4 regions of the Pelotomaculum isophthalicicum JI genome follow, and region 3 is predicted to be linked to each of the others. Evidence: riboswitches for the same ligand, from Rfam matches in the RefSeq annotation. Region 3 holds a riboswitch; each other region holds the start of a gene.

The links. Region 3 has a riboswitch for cyclic di-GMP ahead of L7E55_RS00745 (hypothetical protein). Riboswitches for the same ligand answer to the same signal wherever they lie in the genome.
Region 1: linked by a shared signal. The riboswitch ahead of L7E55_RS14445 (ArsB/NhaD family transporter) and the one ahead of L7E55_RS00745 (hypothetical protein) in region 3 are both predicted to bind cyclic di-GMP.
Region 2: linked by a shared signal. The riboswitch ahead of L7E55_RS07085 (diguanylate cyclase) and the one ahead of L7E55_RS00745 (hypothetical protein) in region 3 are both predicted to bind cyclic di-GMP.
Region 4: linked by a shared signal. The riboswitch ahead of L7E55_RS04740 (S-layer homology domain-containing protein) and the one ahead of L7E55_RS00745 (hypothetical protein) in region 3 are both predicted to bind cyclic di-GMP.

The regions. Positions count from the first base shown of each region.
Region 1 covers NZ_JAKOAV010000033.1:31,417-34,584, reverse strand. The annotation lists gene L7E55_RS14450 (sensor domain-containing diguanylate cyclase) at 1-1,474, shown strand, start outside; cyclic di-GMP riboswitch class I at 1,594-1,683, shown strand; gene L7E55_RS14445 (ArsB/NhaD family transporter) at 1,844-3,168, shown strand, end outside.
Region 2 covers NZ_JAKOAV010000010.1:28,087-31,254, forward strand. The annotation lists gene L7E55_RS07080 (CBS domain-containing protein) at 437-829, shown strand; cyclic di-GMP riboswitch class II at 1,111-1,194, shown strand; gene L7E55_RS07085 (diguanylate cyclase) at 1,267-3,168, shown strand, end outside.
Region 3 covers NZ_JAKOAV010000001.1:163,524-166,691, reverse strand. The annotation lists gene L7E55_RS00765 (hypothetical protein) at 157-312, shown strand; gene L7E55_RS00760 (hypothetical protein) at 651-788, opposite strand; gene L7E55_RS00755 (hypothetical protein) at 817-945, opposite strand; tRNA gene L7E55_RS00750 (tRNA-Thr) at 1,260-1,334, opposite strand; cyclic di-GMP riboswitch class I at 1,645-1,733, shown strand; gene L7E55_RS00745 (hypothetical protein) at 1,769-1,996, shown strand; gene L7E55_RS00740 (DUF2225 domain-containing protein) at 2,339-3,168, shown strand, end outside.
Region 4 covers NZ_JAKOAV010000006.1:28,593-31,760, forward strand. The annotation lists gene larC (nickel pincer cofactor biosynthesis protein LarC) at 1-56, opposite strand, end outside; gene L7E55_RS04735 (fibronectin type III domain-containing protein) at 370-663, opposite strand; gene L7E55_RS04740 (S-layer homology domain-containing protein) at 615-1,676, opposite strand; cyclic di-GMP riboswitch class I at 1,783-1,867, opposite strand; gene L7E55_RS04745 (Mrp/NBP35 family ATP-binding protein) at 2,168-3,004, opposite strand.

The sequences.
Region 1 (3,168 bases), on a different contig from region 3:
AACCGGCGGAGAAGTTGATTTGGGGAAAACTTTACGCGCCGATATTGAAAACACGTGCGCGAAAATAGCGGGTGTGTTGTTGCTGACGACAACTACAACGATGGACGTGTCAGATTTTTTAACAGGCTTTGCCGATGCTCAAGTCGCCTATCCTGTTTTCGGCGGTGGCGCAGGCGAGTATTCATCACCGGTATCAGAAATGAAAGCCCTGATTTTCTGCAACTCCCGGCACACCTTTAAGGGTGTGGTCGCGGTTGCTTTTCTGGGAGATGGGATTAAGATTGAAACACATAACTATCTTGGCTGGCATCCGTTAGGTAAGGAAATGGTTATCACGGAAGTGAACGGCTATTGGGTGAAAAAAATCGACGGTCAACCTGCCTTCAAAATATATCGGCGATATCTGGATATTCAAAATGATAAGAGCTTCCAGCATAACGCCATAGTGTTTCCATTGATGGTAAAAAGAGATGGCAGGCAGTACGCCAGGCCCGCTATGGCAGTCAACGAGGAAAATGCTATCTTATTCCTTGCTGATTTAAAGAAGGGTGAAACAGTTCTCTTCGGTTACGGCGATCCAAACACAATTATTGAACAGGCTGCTGCAGTGCAAAGCCTGCTGGCAGCCTTCGAGCCTGAATCTATTTTCCTTTATAGCTGTGCCGCCAGGCGAGCTTTCTTGCATAACGATGTGGAGTTAGAGACAAAACCATTTGAAAATATTGCACCGACATCCGGATTCTATACACATGGAGAAATAAACAGCAGCCCGAACAGCATCAATCATCTCAATTACACTATGGTGGCGGTAGGCATGAAAGAGCGCAATTACGGCGGGAAAGCCGCGCAAATCCAAAATGGGCATAGGAAGCCGCTGTTTCAGGAGGACGCGGATCTTTTTGCTTACCAACATTCCCGGTTCATTTCCCGTTTGCTCCACTTCATTAGGGCGGTCACGGATGAACTGGAAATAGCCAATAAAGAAACTAGGCGGCTGGCTGAAACAGATCTCTTGACTCAGGCCTATAACAGGGTGAAGGCCTGCGAATTATTGAACAGTGAAAAGAACCGGTGTGAACGGTACGGTTCAGAGTTTTCAATCATTATTTTGGACATAGACTTTTTTAAGGAAGTGAATGACACATACAGGCACATTGCCGGAGATGCGTTCCTCGTCAACATCGTTAAGATCATCAAGAAGCAAGTGCGCGCTCCGGATATGTTGAGCCGCTGGGGTGGAGAGGAATTCCTCATCGCCATGCCGGAAACCGGGCTCGATGGCGCGCTGGTCGTGGCGGAAAAAATCAGGGCTGCGGTTGAACAAACGGTGTTCCCCGGAGCGGGGCATCAAACATGCAGTCTGGGTGTGACTTCCTTCAAAAAGGGCGAACGCATCGAAGAGTTGATTGAACGGGCAGACGCAGCTCTTTATGAAGCAAAACAGAGCGGCCGGAATCGAGTTATAGCTAAATAAATATTATTATGGCTACCTGCAAATCAGCAAGGTAATATATAACGATGGGACATCAAACATGAAAAAAATATTGTACTATGCATGCAATAAATATATAATAAAAAAAAATAATATCGTAACATCGTGTTGGGCAAACCCGTGTGAAAACCGGGGACGCTAAGCCATGGGTCTAAAGCTGGTATATATGCCATGATTGCCAGGCGACAAGGACATTGACTTTACTGGAGTGGGTATAGTCTTATATGACTGTTCCCACCTCTTTTTTATTGCGTTTCTTTAGGATTGTGTTAAATTATATAAATTTTACCTGGAGGTGAAGATAAAACTTAATATTTCAGATGTATTGATATGTGAAAGGGAGGTTAGATCTTGTCGGAAAGTAGTCAGGTCATTTTTGCTACGGCAATTTTTTTAATTACATACGCGGTAATAGTTACAGAAAAAATTCATCGCACTGTGGTTGCCTTGGTAGGAGCCAGTTTAATGGCTTTAACAAAAATATTAGGTCTGGAACAAATTGTTGAAGCTATTGATTTTAACACCATTGGCTTGCTGGTGGGTATGATGATCATTGTGGGTATCACCAAGCAAACCGGTATTTTTGAATATTTGGCAATTAAGGCAGCCAAAAGTTCAAGAGGGGAACCGATCAAAATTATCGCCGCCCTGTCTTTGATAACAGCTATCTTATCCGCGTTTTTAGACAATGTTACCACTGTGCTATTAATTGTGCCTGTTACCTTTGCCATAGCGAGGCAGCTTGAACTTAACCCATTGCCGTTCTTGATTTCTGAAATCATCGCCTCCAATATTGGGGGCACAGCCACTTTAATTGGCGACCCGCCGAACATCATGATTGGTAGCGCCACTGGTCTCGGCTTTATGGACTTTGTCTTTAACCTGACCCCTGTAATAATTGTTATATATATTTTGACCATTTTCTTTATTCAGATCATATATAGAAGACAACTGGTGGCTAGACCTGAACTCAAAGATAATATTATGGAAATTAATGAAAAGGATGAGATAAAGGATCAAAAGCTTTTAAATAAATGTCTGATTGTACTTTTCCTAACCGTTCTAGGTTTTGTCTTGCACCAATATGTACACCTTGAATCATCAGTTATAGCCCTGTCAGGCGCCAGCTTATTGCTTCTGGTTACAATGAGTGACCCGGAGCATGCCTTATATGCGGTGGAGTGGCCTGTTATCTTTTTCTTTGTTGGCCTATTCGTAGTGGTTGGGGCTTTAGAGAAGGTAGGAGTAATTGAAGCAATGGCTAAATGGTCACTGGATGTAACAGGTGGCATCATGGTGCCCACCGCTATGCTGATTCTTTGGCTGTCCGCCATAGCCTCGGCCTTTGTTGACAACATTCCTTTTGTTGCTACAATGATCCCGCTCATTCAAGACATGGGCCGTTTGGGAGGTATCGCGGACTTAAACCTGCTGTGGTGGTCGCTGTCGTTGGGCGCCTGCCTTGGCGGCAATGGAACAGCCATAGGCGCCTCGGCAAATGTTGTCGTTTTGGGTATAGCCGAAAAAGAAGGGCTGCATATCAGCTTTGTTAATTATATGAAGATCGCTTTTCCGCTAATGCTGACGTCCATAGTGGTATCCACGGGTTACCTTCTTTTATGGTACTTGTTCCATAGCATGAGCATGTTGGCAACTCTTGGTATCGCGGTAGTTCT
Region 2 (3,168 bases), on a different contig from region 3:
TCTTCCCTCATTAGCTATCAAAAAATAAACAATCAAAATTTATGAAACTATATTACAGTAGTTATGCACTTACAGTAAATTAGTACCAAAGAAAATCAGAAAATACGCAAAAAACTCTTGACATTTTCAAAATCGCCCAACAATCGAAATGGATGGTACTTTTTACTGGTTGCGGCCTCCACAGATGCTAAGATTTTTGCTCCGCATAACTTCCGTTGTCTTTTGCATGCTTTCTTTTCTTAGCTTGAAACCGTTGGTACGCTTATCAATCAAGGAATTGATCCGTATATAGGCTCCATTAATAGGGGGTTGAACCGCCGTGTTCCAGATGGCAATTTAGTCGTAATCTTTGGAAGGAAAGTCCTTTTATTTGTCGAAATATGCTCATATAAAGATAAGACGATCCGTAGATCACTATGACAGGTGAGGTGGAAAGATGAAAGTCAAGGACAAGATGGTACGGAATGTGGTTACTGTAAATGCTGATGTTTCAATCAAAGAAGCCTTGAACTTAATGCGGACGAAAGACTGTAGGAGACTACCGGTACTTGACAATAAAGGCACTCTGGTGGGTATTGTTGTAGAACACGATATTGAAAAAGTCCTTTGTCGTCCGGGTGGTTATCCCGAAACGCCTGTTAGTTGGGCAATGAGCTATAAATATGTTTTTATAGTAAATCCCGAAGATGATATTGTTTCAGCGGCTAAACTGATGTTGGACAAAAAAATAAGCAGCCTGCCGGTTTTAGATGAAGGAAAAATAGTAGGAATTATAACTTCTGCGGATATGCTTCAAGTAGTTATTGATACATACTCATCTGTAAAATAGATATTTCAATATTATAGTTAAATAATTACAGATAGATATTGAACCTTCGGACTCTTTTTCAGCAACATCATAAACCACCTCACTCGTTGCTTATGGTCGCCGGAAAATGGCGCAGGAATTGCGCCGTAGCGACAAGTTGGGTTATCAACGATTGAACGAATGACGGAAGAGCTTGTAAATAAATTTATGGGGGAACGCAAGCAAACGTATCAGGCCATCGCGCCACGTATTTCATTCTGACCTTATGGCAAGTATTGGAAAAGGCGGGTATTTCTAAACTAAAAAAGCAAGGGACAATGAAATCAACTCTATCATTTGGGCATCTTGAGTTGATTGAGTAAGTGATGCAACCGACCTTTTATCAGATAATAAAGGTCGGTTTTTTATATGATTTATTCACTTAGAAGCAATCAGATGAGTATACGGAGGGACAGTATATGGATAATCCCCTGCAGATTTTTATCGAGGAAACGTTAACCAGGATTACCAAAATACGTCAGGCCATAAGTACCTTAAAAGAAGAGCCACATAATAAAACATGCCAGAACATCCTACATATATTCTTCCACACTGTTTATGGCACCGGCGCTGCTGTCGGCTTTGGGGAAATAATCGAAGCCGCGAAAAGCCTGGAAGACAGAATTGCCACCAATCTTGAAACTGGGCAGGCGGCAGACATAAACCTTTTAAAGGAGTGTGAAGATACTGTAGACATCATCGAAGAGAGGGCAAACCTTCTAAAAACAGTCGAAGACATAATATCGCCCGATGAGCAAGAGCAAAAACTCCCAGAGGTGCCGCGCAAGGAAGTGCTTATCGTAGACGATGATACCGCCATAAGACAATTTATAAAACAAGAGTTATCAAAAAAGAATTTAGGAATTGTTGATGCTGGTGATGCTTCTGAAGCCAAAAAAATTCTTGAACACTACAGGCCGGATTTAATTATTCTTGACATCGTAATGCCCGGAACAAATGGCCTGGAGCTTTTTAAAGAACTGCGAACAGATCATCGCTATAAGTGGACGCCAATCTTTTTTCTTACCAGCAAATCCAGTCCCATGGAAATAGTTGAGGGTATTAAATTAGGGGCTGACGATTACATAATAAAGCCATTCAACACGGAAGATTTAGTTGCCCGCATCGAAGCTAAGATCAGCCGCATGGAGGAACTGCACGGCCTGGCAGTCCGCGATCCGCTTACCGGAACTTTTTCCCGTGGTTACTTTATGGAAAGACTTACTGAAGAAGTTGAACGCTTTTCCCGCCATAAAAAAAGCTTTTGCGTTGCCATATGCGACCTTGATTTCTTTAAGAAAGTTAACGACGAACACGGTCATCAGGTTGGCGATTTCGTCCTGCAGCAGTTTGCCTCCTTTCTATACAGCAAGTTTCGAAGAACCGATACGATTGGGAGATACGGCGGCGAGGAATTCGTTGCCCTTCTTCCGGATACTGATGCGTTAACCGCCTATAAAATATTGGAACGATTGCGTTCCGCATGGGAAAAAATGCCCATAATCGAACCCTATCAAAATAAAAACATCCAGATAACCTTTAGCTCTGGAATAGGAGAGTTTGACAAAGACGGTAAAACTGAACAGGAAATAATTAAAGCCGCTGATGCTGCCCTTTACCTGGCTAAAGAAACTGGCAGAAACAAAGTTGTTCTGGCGGGTCAATCAGGTAAAGGTGTTCATTCCCCCCTAACCAAAATTCTAGTAGTCGATGACAGTGCTGTAATCAGAAACATCTTGTTGAAAGAGTTAGAAGAGGACTATATGGTGTTCATGGCAAAAGATGGAGAAGATGCACTGGAGCAATTGCAAAGGATAAGGCCCCACTTGGCTATTATCGATTTAATAATGCCAATAATAGGTGGTCTGGAACTGATAAAAAAAATTAGAGAAAACCCAAATAATTCACATATAAAGATCATAGCGTTTAATGATGAAAGCGTACAGACAGAAACGAGGACGTTTGGATATTTAAGTAAAGATGAGATCATAGCCTTAAAAAATATGTATCCAAATTTCCAGCTTAAAGAATTGTATCTTTCGAATTTTTCGATCAATGATTACCATGATTTTTTTGAATGGGATGAGGATAATACCTTGCGTAGTTTCTATGCGGAGAAGTGTTTTTTTGACGGGAATTCTGATTTTAGCGATACTAAGTATGGCATGGATGGTTTTAGTCTGGCATCTTGTTTTTTTGGAAATGGGAAAGTTGACTTTCAAAAAACGATATTCATGTCAGACACGGTGCATTTTAACAATATTACTTTTGGAACAGGAGAAAAAGATTTTACTTCCTCATGTTTTTATAGTAAAAACGTC
Region 3 (3,168 bases):
ATTTTACATTTTTGCGTTGGGTATTGTTGGTTGAATTTGTGGGTAATATTTTACATGGTAATATTCTCCACGGTAACGTTAACCATAATAACCCATATGACATATTATATTTTAAGACCGGTCAGGAAATCCATCCCCGAGAGGAGGGAATTCAAAATGGGCTTCGTAGAGAAAAAAGAAGAGGAATGCGATTGCCGCAATTGCCGCATTGAAATTAAGGATAGTATTGTCGTGATAATTTGTGGTGAAGTGGAAGTTGAGAAGTTAAAACATTGCCTTGGCTCATTAATGGAAGCAAAAGATAACAAATAGGAAGAGGAAAATACTTTTGCCTCTGCCGGTATGCCGTGGCGTATTTACGCTACGGCCTTTCTTATGTTTGCAGTAAACCTCTCCAGTTAAGCCAGGATTCGTGGTTCCCGGCTTATTTTATGGCAACTCCGGCTATTCAGACGTTGTTATATTCTTTCGATTACCCCATCTTGACATTATATTTATATGATTTCTACGTTTTTGAGCCGTATGGCCCGGTGATAGTTCACCCGGTTGGCCATATTTTGCATGTATCTCATTTTACCATTGCCAAAATCATAACCACCGGTAAATACCGATGGTTACAAACGTAGCCTTTATGTTAGTGTTTTTACAGTTTAAATGCAGCAGCCGCACATGCCCACGCCGAAAACGAGCAGGATGAAAATCAGGAAGATAATAAACGCTGGGCTACTAAAACAACCTGTGCCACAAGCTTCTTCCGCTTTAACTACTTGGGACTTAACTTCAGCCATGGAAATACCTCCTTATAAGGCTTTCATACTAAATACAGCCTCCGCAGCAACTCACTCCAAAGATGAGCAGGATAAAAATCAGGAAAACAATAAACCCGATGTTACCAAAACCTGTGCCGCATCCTGTGCCGCAACCTGCACCTACGCCGAATGCCATAAGAATCACCCCTTTTGCTTTTTTATATAATATGCAGGCAATGATTTATGTGTTAATCAATGGTTATGCACCCAAATTAATCTAGCAGCATAAGTTATATTAACAGTTGCTCCTTTTGTTCCATAGACCTCCTTGGCAAAAACCCGGTCCATCAATGGGCTGGGTTTTTGTTTTTCGGTTGGACTGTAGAAAAAGCCCGCCTTAAAGACGGGCAAAGAGAGGTGAAAGATGTTAAAAAGGTAAGGCGTACCAGGAGACATTAGGGTCATTAATAAAACAGCCTCCAGCTAAAACCCCGGAGGCCTTGATTTTCTTGGAGCTGATGGTGGGATTTGAACCCACGACCTGCGCATTACGAGTGCGCTGCTCTACCCCTGAGCCACATCAGCTTAATTAAATAAATTTTTAGTTAACAACTAGCGCATTTAATATTTTATCCGAACAAGTAGTTAAAGTCAACTTGCCTCCAATACTAGGTTACGGTAAATCCTTTCTTGATTGAATTGTCATGTGATAATTATGAAGATATTCACACAGTATGCTTCAATGTTGCCCCTATTGTACAAACAATTGATTTTGACATTTTATACGGTTTTTCCTACCTGAATGTCGTAAAAAATAGGACCATAGTCCTGTGATAATAGTTCTCCTTTCACATTTTCTTATTTTAAATAGCTGTTATAATATAGTAACAACGCAAACTGAAAAAGGCAAACATAGTGAAAACTATGGACGCAAAGCCACGGGTCTAAAGTATCGTGTAGTACCATGATAGCCGGGTTACCAGTAACCCCGGGATTCCTTTACAAAGAAGGGGTAGTATATGCGTTATATAAAAACATTTTACCCAAAAGTTCTATACTTCATTTTACCTTTCATAACCATATTTATTCTGATAAAATATAACACTCCAATGCTGGCCGCTGGAGTCGCCCTTTATTTAATGATGGGTTTCGACGATTCATCTAACAAGTTTTTATCCCGCTTCAGCGAAAAAGAGTATACCGTCAACATCACTGATTGGATGAAAAAAGAAGTTAGTCATAACTAAGTGTTATTGTAACTAATAAACATTAAGGTTACTGCAATTTAGGACTAAAGTCCTAAAAAATTGGGAAATTTTTCTCATGTAGGATAATTAAAAATAATTATAATTATTTTTAATACCTCCTTTAATATAATCACCCATCTAGAGGGGCTTTCTCCCCACCATTCCCTATTCCATAATACAGGGAATTTTTTTTATTGTTTTTAATTCATGGATATTATGCGGGAACACAGTTATTTTAGCTGAGAAAAAAATCCACCTTTGCAATAAGTAAAAATTCCTTTCAATTGATATTTTGGTAGTATAGAATATTAACTGAAATCTTAAAGGTGGGTGAAATCATACATGGATGCTCTTGAAAGCATTTTAAAGAAGATACCTTTTTTTAAAGACATAAACTATCCTTTACAAGACTTGGTTAAAAAAATGCGCCTAGAGCGTTTCGAAGAAAATACAGATATATTTTCTGAAGGAGAGCAAGGTTCAAGCTTATACCTAATCATATCAGGAAAAGTTTTAATATATGCAAAATCGACCACTGGACAGGAAATGGCTATCCAAACACTTGAACCGTCAGATTTTTTTGGGGAAATGAGTCTGTTAGACGGCGGATATCGCTCAGCCTGCGCCAGGACATTAGAAAAATCAATTATTTTTAGTCTGGAACGAAAAGACTTTCTAGAATTTCTAGATGATAACCCGAGAGCAGCTGTAAAAATAATTGAAACTTTAAGCAAAAGACTTCGACAATCAAATATCCGAAATAAAATATTAATTGAAACCAACCGCAAGTTAACTAACCAGGGTACCGACCAAAACCAGATTACCGCCGCCAATATACCCGTACAGTTCAATGACGAGCGACAAGAGCAGTTAACCAAGGAAACAAAAGAATTCAGCGTTAAAAAAGATACGTATGCCCCGGAAGAAAAAGAGGAAAACGGTTTCGCGGATATATTGGAACAGCATTTAAACGATGTCGAACATGCTGATGAGGAAGATGATAAGGCAGACGCCAAAAAAGAGATTGAGCAAAAAGAAATGTTGTATTATAAAAAAGCCGTTTGTCCAATTTGCAACGCTAAATTCGAAACACCGAAAGCTTTGTCAAAATACGTTCAATCCGTGAAGATGGATTATGATTTCTGTCAACACCACAAGTATATTAATCCGAT
Region 4 (3,168 bases), on a different contig from region 3:
CCAAGAGTCATGTCACCGCTTATCCCCGAGAAACAATCAAAATACAGTACTTTCATCTGTTAACTCACCTTCTTGTTTTAGTACCACATATTGTATTGCGCAACGGGCATATTTTATCAGACATTTTTGCAACCTCCTCACATGAAATTTTTTAGTCGAGATAACTGATCAACTTCTCCAACGACGGTCGAAAATCCTACTTATGATCATTTCCGAATCAATAATTGACATAAGCTCCTCCGGAGTAAGATAAAGGCAAAAAAAGATATTGGAGTCAATTGCTACTCTCAATATCTTCGTGTGCTTCATTGCCTATTGTTGCATGTCGTTCGACATGCTAGAGAATTTGTTTTGCCCGCCCTGTTAGATCTAGGGTGTCTTTTTTGTTTTTACTCTTGCAGTTGGCCCGCTATTGCTCCAGTTACCAGCTGCGTCACCCGCTTCAATACTGAATGTATACGATGCGTTTTTTGTCAAGCCGGAAACGGTATAACTATATGTGCCCGCCGGTATGTCGGCAATCTTTACCCCGTTCTTATACAATCTGTAGCCGGTCACCGATACGTTGTCCGTCGCTCCCGACCAACTCAGAGTTACACTGTTTATAGTAATAACTACAATTCGTAACCGGTTACAGCAACATTGTCCGCCGCCCCGGACCAGGTCAGGGTTACGCTGTTAGAGGTGATATTCGATGACGTTATCACGCCGTCGGCCCATGTTGGCGCCTGGTTGTCCGACGTTTTCGCCGTCGTTACTGTTGTTGTCAACTCGCTGCTCCGGTTGCCTGCCCCGTCAAGCGCTTTGACGCTGAACTCGTAAGAGGTGTCCGGCGCCAGACCTGCAACTGTGTAGCTGTACGTGCTCCCTGACACGCTGTCAAATTGGACACCGTCTTTATACAACTCATAGCCGGTAACCAGCGCATTGTCTGTCGCACCGAACCAGTTCAGGGTCAACCCGTTCTCCGTGATATTCGAAGGCAAGAGCGCGCCCCCGATTGCCCATACAGGCGCTTGGGTATCCGGCAGCGAAGTCGTTGTAACTTCTATAGCCGGCCCATCGCTGCTCAAATTGCCTGCCGCGTCGCGTGCCTCTATGGTGAAGCTGTAACTTGTCCCAGGCGTTAGGCCGGTAACATTATCGGCAATATCAACGTTCTTATAAGTAAGGGTTCCCCCGGAAATTCTGAGTAGCAAAGCGATTGCCTCTGCGCGAGTGACGGGTTCTTCAGGTTTAGATGTTCCGTCCTCATAACCATAAAGCAAGCCGGCTTTTTCCGCCGCTTGAATTGTCCCAAAAGCCCAGTGGCCGGTCGGCACGTCACTGAAAACAGGTTGTCCGCCAGACTGCTCTGGCAGTCCTTTCGTTAAGACTAAGATTTTTGCAGCCTCAGCGCGGGTGAGGCTGTCCGCCGGCCGGAAGGTGCCGTCAGGGAATCCGTTGATAATGCCTTTTGCGGCAAGGTAATGGACAGAGGGAAGCAGCTGTTTGTCGTTATCCAAGTCTCTAAAGTCGGTTTTTACCGCTTGGACAGCGGGCTCTCCCATTTGCTGTATTGAAGTCTCAACCGCAATTGCCGGTTTTAGACCAAAGGCAAAAACACCTAAAACTAAGAGAAAGGCACAAAACACAAACTTATATTGTTTTTCCCCCCGCGTCGGAAAACGAACCATGAGTCCCTCCATAATAAGCATTTCTCATGCGGCAGTACATTCCCATAACAATCAAAAAACCCGTTTGCAAACTCGGGTTTTTATAGCACTAACGAAATTTTGTTATCGTGGCAACCCGGCTATCATAGTACACTTACCTTAGACCCGTGGCTTTGCGCAGAATCCTTTCGGAAACTATGCCAAATATGAAGTTTACATATTTTTGCGATAAGCTAAATAAATATTTTATCAAACCAATATAAGATACTGTCATATGACTATATTTGACATAATACTCAATTTCAATAGGAAATAGTTCCTATTTTTTAATGGGTCCAAAGACCTATTAACGAATCTTTAACACCGACTCAACTTGAATAAGCGGCAAATACCGGGCCTCATTAATAAGCCCGGCTGCATTTGCCATCAAAATTAACCTTATATATATTTTGCAGTAAAATTTACTTATGGTTAACCTATTCTTTCCATACCCTCCCATAGATTAATACGTTCTATTGAACTACCTTTTCAGGGATTAGATTTTTAAAAAGATTACTGTTATATTCTTCAATCTTGCCTTGATCGCAAAGATTTGAAAGGTGCGGGTCAATAGGCAAACCACCGATAAACGGAACCTCGAATTTTTCAGATATTTCTTTGCCCCGGCTAGGGCCAAACAGCTCAAATTCTTCGCCGCAATGAGGGCAAACGGCACGACTCATATTTTCAACCAGACCAAGAATGGGAATATTCATGTATTGGGCCATCTTAATTGCCTTGCTCACAATCATTACGGCAAGGTCTTGTGGTGAAGATACAACGATAAGCCCGTTGAGAGGCAGGGATTGCATTACAGTCAAAGGCACATCACCAGTGCCAGGCGGCAAATCGACAAAAAGGTAATCAAGGTCACCCCAGGCGACATCAGTCCAAAACTGCTTGACCGTACCGGCAATTACCGGCCCTCGCCAAATAACCGGGTCATCTTCATTGTGGGTCAATAAGTTTAGTGACATGACTTTTATACCTTTATCGGTATCTAAAGGTAACAGCGCGAAGCCGGTGCTTTTCGCCATACCCTTAACGCCAAACATCTTCGGCAGGCTTGGACCGGTGATGTCCGCGTCCAGCACTCCTACCGAATAGCCCTTTTTTTTAGCCTCACAGGCAAGTAGAGATGTCACTGAAGATTTTCCCACACCACCTTTTCCACTCATTACAGCAATAACATTCTCAATATGGCTTAATTCGTTTACAGGCAATTTCTGAATGCCGCTTTTGCCTTCATGACCACATCCGCCATGACCGCATCCGCCGTTTTTTTCAACTTCATCATTATTTTGCTGCATTATTTACATCCTCCTGATAGTAAAGTTTAAAATAGTTATTACATTGAGTATACATTAAACCATGTTATGGTCAATGTTTCACAATCATATATACAACACAACCTCATCATTGTCAACGATATTACCATACCAATTTTAAGTAAATCTAAATGGACCGATTTAAG